DNA from 2 places in the Sporosarcina sp. FSL K6-2383 genome. Region 2 is predicted to be linked to the other one. Evidence: riboswitches for the same ligand, from Rfam matches in the RefSeq annotation. Region 2 holds a riboswitch; the other holds the start of a gene.
What was found. A riboswitch is a leader RNA that binds a small molecule or an ion and turns the genes downstream of it on or off. The one in region 2 is predicted to bind lysine.
Positions count from the first base shown of each region.

Region 1: another riboswitch for lysine. It lies ahead of MKZ10_RS12895 (aspartate kinase); the one in region 2 lies ahead of dapA (4-hydroxy-tetrahydrodipicolinate synthase).

Region 1 covers NZ_CP152017.1:2,605,125-2,608,308, reverse strand. Annotated here, with positions in the region: gene uvrC (excinuclease ABC subunit UvrC) at 1-1,108, shown strand, start outside; lysine riboswitch at 1,157-1,335, shown strand; gene MKZ10_RS12895 (aspartate kinase) at 1,428-2,657, shown strand; gene MKZ10_RS12890 (YslB family protein) at 2,697-3,113, opposite strand.
Region 2 covers NZ_CP152017.1:646,571-649,754, reverse strand. Annotated here, with positions in the region: gene MKZ10_RS03420 (haloacid dehalogenase-like hydrolase) at 1-723, shown strand, start outside; lysine riboswitch at 834-1,011, shown strand; gene dapA (4-hydroxy-tetrahydrodipicolinate synthase) at 1,197-2,081, shown strand; gene MKZ10_RS03410 (PQQ-binding-like beta-propeller repeat protein) at 2,254-3,184, opposite strand, start outside.

The DNA of each region.
Region 1 (3,184 bases), 1.7 Mb from region 2:
AGCTGTTATGGAAAAACAGGTAATGACGATGAATGATTTTACAGATCGTGATATTTTTGGCTATTCCGTTGATAAAGGCTGGATGTGCGTCCAAGTTTTTTTTGTGCGACAAGGGAAATTGATCGAACGGGACGTATCGTTGTTTCCGCTTTATCAGGAGCCAGAAGATGAACTATTGACATTTATCGGTCAGTTTTATGGTAAGTCTGAGCATTTGTTGCCGAAGGAAATCCTGTTGCCACAAGGCATTGATAGTGAGCTCGTTCGCGAGCTATTGAACGTCCATGTGCTTATTCCGCAACGAGGTAAAAAGAAATCACTAGTGGATCTTGCTATTAAAAATGCAGAGATGTCACTAGGAGATAAGTTTCAGCTGATGGAACGGCAAGAGCAGCGAACAATCGGAGCTTGTGAGGAGCTTGGTGAGGCGATGAATATTACAATACCGCTCCGCATTGAAGCTTTCGATAACTCTCATACGTATGGTGCTGATCCTGTTTCTGCTATGGTGTCGTTTGTTGATGGTAAACCAAATCGTAAGAATTACCGCAAATATGTGACGAAAACTGCCGCTGCGCATGATGATTATGGGGCGATGCGCGAAGTTGTCAGGAGGCGTTATAGTCGTGTGTTGACAGATGACTTGCCTTTACCTGATTTAGTCGTCATTGACGGCGGTAAAGGGCATATGGAGGCAGCAAGAGAGGTTATTGAGGATGAGCTAGGCTTATCTATTCCTATTGCAGGGCTGGCGAAAGATGATAAACACCAGACGGCGCAATTATTGTACGGCAATCCCATCGAGATGATTCCGTTGAAACGGACAAGTGAGGCCTTTTATTTATTGCAGCGGATACAAGATGAAGTACACCGTTTTGCCATTACATTCCACAGGCAACGGCGTGAAACGAATTCATTAACATCTACGCTCGATGGATTGCCGGGTGTTGGACCAAAACGTAAACAACAGTTATTAAAGCATTTTGAGTCGGTGAAAAAGATTCGGGAAGCCTCTGTCGAAGATTTGCAACAAGCGGGCTTACCGGCGGCGGTTGCCGAAGCGGTCGAAACGTATTTTCGTCAAGAGGCATTGCGAGAGAAAGAATAATATGATAAAGTAAGTGCACTGAATTTTTTCACTTATAATTAAATATGAAGTGAGGATAGAGGCGCGGATGCTAATAGTACATTTCCAGAAGGCGACAGCTTGATGAAGGGAATCGAAAGGGGTATTCGCCGAAGCGGAAAAATCGACTGTCACGATTGTTTTGCTGGATTTCCATTGAAGAAGTGGGAGTCTGTCAGGTATTAACTACCTGGAGAGCTATCCGTTCGGAGCATCTTTTTACTGATGTCTCCCATCGGAATAGGCTCTCAATTTATTGAGGGCCGTTTTTGCGTACAGGATAAAGACGGAGGAATGGATAATGGAACGAATTGTAATGAAATTCGGGGGGACTTCGGTCGCTAATCCGGAAAGAATTGCACGCGCTGCACGACTTGTAGCAGGGGAAGTTAATCGAGGGAAGCAAGTGGCGGTCATTGTCTCGGCGATGGGGAAAACGACGGATGAGTTATTGGTACTTGCACAAGAAGTGAATCCAGCTGCAGGGCGACGTGAGCTCGATATGCTACTGGCAACAGGCGAACAAGTGACAGCGTCCCTCCTGGCGATGGCAATCACCGCACAAGGCGTGGAGTCACATTCTTATACAGGTTGGCAGGCGGGTGTCCTAACGGAGTCCGTTCACGGCAACGCGCGAATTGAACAAGTGCAAGCAGACAGAGTGAATGCTGCTCTTACATCGGGTACTGTCGCAGTTATTACAGGCTTCCAAGGAGCTGATGCACAAGGAGAACTGACAACACTTGGTCGTGGAGGCTCCGACACAAGCGCGGTCGCTATCGCCATTGCGCTAGGGGCAACTGTTTGTGACATTTACACCGATGTCGAAGGGGTATTTACGACGGATCCAAGGCTCATTAAAAAAGCCCAAAAGCTTGAGGAAATATCTTATGATGAGATGCTCGAAATTGCTAATTTAGGTGCGGGTGTTCTTCATCCAAGGGCAGTTGAATTTGCTAAAAATCATCAAATGCCAATGCGCGTTAGGCCAGCTCATATAGATGGACAAGGAACGATTATCAAGGAGGAAATTGATTTGGAAAATAATTTAGTTGTGCGGGGCATTGCTTTTGAGCAAGATATTGTTCGGATTACAGTGATGTACGATGTTCCATATAACGGCTCACTTGCCAATATATTCACAGCACTTGCAAAACACCATGTCAATGTTGATATCATCATCCAGACGATTAGGGAGGATGTGCAACCATCCGTGTCATTCTCTATTAAAAAAGAGGATTTTGCCGAAGTGATCAATGTTCTAGAATCCAATAAAAAAGCACTGGGTTATAGTCGTGCAGATTTTGAAGTAGGACTAGCAAAAGTATCAATTGTTGGCAGTGGCATGGTTTCTAATCCAGGTGTTGCGGCAAATATGTTTGATATTTTACGCCAAGCGGAAATTCCGGTGAAAATGGTTAGTACATCGGAAATCAAAGTGTCTGTCGTTATTCCAGAGTCTGATATGGAGAAGGCTGTAGCGACACTTCATGAAAAATTTGGATTGGATGCAGTCATAGTGAATTCATAAAGAAAAAAGAGGTGTAGCCATCATAGCCACATCTCTTTTTTACGAGTCAATTTTAGTTTTGGTATCCCATTTTACTTGGAATGACACGCGTCCTTTTTTAGATTGAGCTTCTCCATAGCATTCAGTCAGAAGTCCGTTCAACTTCTGATACTGTTCTGCAAGAAAGCCAGCTTCTAGCTGAAAAGATCTGTCTTGAATATTTATTTCATCGCCGTTTGTCATTGTATAAAAGGCTTCATCTTTTTGTGTTTTTTCAAGGGAAAGAATTCCCCAACCTGCCTCTTGAAAGAAAACAGGGAGCTCTTCAACGCTAAAAACAGGAAATTTTCTAGCGATTTCTTTTCCTGCCCAGTAGAGAATTTCACCTTGATGAGCCCCTAGAATGCTGGGTAAGACATGGTCGCGTAAAAGGTCATAGCCGAAACGAGTCGGTGAAAGGTTTGTAGTATTTTCCAATTGAGTATGCAATCCTTTCGGATGAAAATAAGTGAAATACTTTTTAATAGAAGGAATACGTTTACAACAAA
Region 2 (3,184 bases):
TTTGACGTTTTTAACCCTGCTGTTGAAGGATACAAATGCGATGAGAATGAATCAATCATTCAAAAGGTAAAAGAATTAACAGGGCGTCCTGTCGGCCTAAATTTAGAACCTGTTGATCTGAACGCTGAACAAATTGAAAAGCTAGATACTGTTTCAAAAGGTCGAACGGCTACCGAAGAAGCATTACGTGAAGCAAAAAAGTTAGGCTTTGACTTTATTTGTTTAACTGGGAATCCCAAAACCGGAGTGACAAACGAGGAAACAGTCGTTGCCATTAAGAAGGCTCGGGAGATTTTTGGTGAAGAAGGATTAATCATCGCTGGGAAAATGCATGGTGCTGGTGTCGCAAACGAAACAGGGAGCGGCATTATTTCAGAGGCGACTCTTTCAAGCTTTATCGAAGCGGGCGCGGATGTTATTTTAATGCCCGCTCCGGGAACCGTGCCAGGAATCACAGTGAATACAGCCGAAAAGTATGTTCGATTTGTGCATTCAAAGGGTGCATTAGCCATGCTTACAATCGGCACAAGCCAAGAAGGTGCGGATGAGGCAACAATACGCCAAATCGCACTCAATAGTAAAATGGCTGGTGCAGATATTTACCATATCGGTGACACAGGCTTCTACGGGATTGCGGTACCAGAAAACATTATGACCTATTCAATCGTCATCAGAGGAAGACGGCATACTTATGTAAGAATGGCTGCATCTGTAAGGCGCTAAACGAAGATTTATAGTGCAGCCTAAATACCTCATTTCACTTTCACCTTGTAATTGTACCGAATTACGTGTAAGGTAGTAATAATTTAATACTACTTATTTCGAAACTTTGAAGTAAGGATAGAGGTGCAAAAACCATTAGTAGACAATCCGAGGATAATGAGATCCTATGAAGATTGTAGAAAGGGGGATTTGCCGAAGTGGAGAGACACTCATCATCTCGAAGCTGGTTCTGCGTTGAATAAGTGCAGGATTGTCATATAGGAAACTATATGGAGGGCTATCTTATGCAAAGAAATAATCCATTATTTCACTGCAACAACGAGCCCTCGTTGTTGCTTTTTTGCGTCAATTTATCTGAGCCTAGATAAAGCCTCCGGCGGATGTCACGTAATTACGCCAAGGTATCATTGACAAATGCCCTCCACCCTCTATTTTATTTTTTATACAAAAAAATGAATAGGATGTGGAGAATGATGAATTTCGGACAAATTGTAACGGCGATGGTAACACCTTTTAATGCGCAGGGAGACATTGACTTTGAAGCAACAAAAAATTTGATTGAGTATTTAATTGCCAATGGGTCGGATAGTTTAGTTGTATCGGGCACGACTGGAGAGTCTCCGACGTTAACGACGGAAGAAAAAGTAGCCTTATTCAAATTTACAGTGGAGGTTGTTAGCGGAAGGGTGCCGGTAATCGCTGGAACAGGTTCAAACAGTACAAGAGAATCGATTGAACTGACAATGTCGGCAGAGGATGTTGGCGTTGACGGTATTATGCTCGTCGCCCCCTACTATAACAAGCCATGCCAGGAAGGATTGTTTCAACACTTCCAAGCAATTGCGGCGGCTACCTCCTTACCAATTATGCTGTATAATGTGCCAGGACGAACAGTTGTTAACATCGATGTCGACACAGTCATACGCCTGTCAGCAATCCTAAATATCATTGCGATTAAGGAAGCAAGTGGTAATTTGGATGCTATGGCTGAAATCATCGAGCAAACACCCACAGAATTCCTCTTGTATAGCGGTGATGATGGCCTAACGATCCCAGTACTATCAATTGGTGGGGCTGGCGTCGTTTCCGTCTCGTCTCATATTATAGGAAATGAAATGCAAACAATGATCAAAAACTTCAAAATGGGTAATATCAAAGAGGCGGCTGCAGACCATCGTAAATTATTACCCGTTATGAAAGCACTTTTTGCCGCCCCGAATCCTTCACCAGTAAAAGCGGCATTGAATCTCAATGGAATTCCTGTCGGCGGCGTCCGGTTGCCAATGATTCCATTGAATGATGGGCAGCTTCATTCATTGCAGCGTACATTAGCAATTTATGGTGGAGTGAGTGTTTGACGAATGAAATATCTTGAAACTCACTGACTTTGAGACAACCATTTCACGAATCGAATTTTGGGTGAAATTTTCAAAAAATGCTTGGTTATGAAAAAGTCCCACAGTCACCCATGCACATACCAAAAACCAACGACATTCGTATGACGCAAATGTCGTTGGTTTCGTTTAAATTCTATTCATCCCCGAGTGGGGCAATAACGGTTGTTATATAGCTGGTGAGTGCTTCGACTTCTTCAGTCGATAAAAGATTTTTAAACGGAGGCATTGCCCCACTACCTTCATTTATTTGTGCGATTATTTTATCTTTATCGTGCCTCATGGGACTCGTTTGTAAATTGGGACCGTTATGCCCATTAACGCCTTGATCTCCATGACAAGCGATACAGCTTTGTCTGTAGAGCGCTAAGCCTTTTTCAGTATCAGCCAATGCTGGTTGTTCAGGCTTTTCTTCTTTTGGTTTATCCTCATTGCTATCAGCTACGGGAGCCTCTTTTAGCTCGCCATTCAATTTGAACGTGTAGACTTTATCGCCATGTTTTGATCCGGCAAGTGAATTCCCTGCCGCTAGTATAGAAATGTATTGAACACCGTCCACTTCATACGTGACGGACGGGGCATTGGCTCCCGCATCCATTTTGTATTCCCAAACTTCTTCACCAGTCTTTGCGTTAAACGCAATCAGTCTGCCGTCATTATGACCCACAAAGACCAAATTCCCTTTCGTTGTCAACACACCACTGTATGCAGTCGAATCCCAATCGTGTTGCCATGCAATCTTATTCGTTTTAACGTCGATTGCCGTGACAGACCCACGAAGTGGGGCATCTTTCACACTTTGGAGAAGGCTTCCGATGTAAATATCGCCTTCCACAAACTCCTCATCACTGCGTGTGAATGAAAAATAGCCATCTTGTGCTAATACATACATATATTCAGTATCAGGATTATAAGCCGATGGTGGCCAGTTAGCACCACCGCCAGGACCCGGTTTAAGAACGAGTGGATCTTCCCAGAATGGATCGAATATCCCTCCGAACTCCATATCAAGCCCACCTGGGAAATCCCTGTCCAAATCTTCTTGCGTAATACGTTGAGGTACAAAT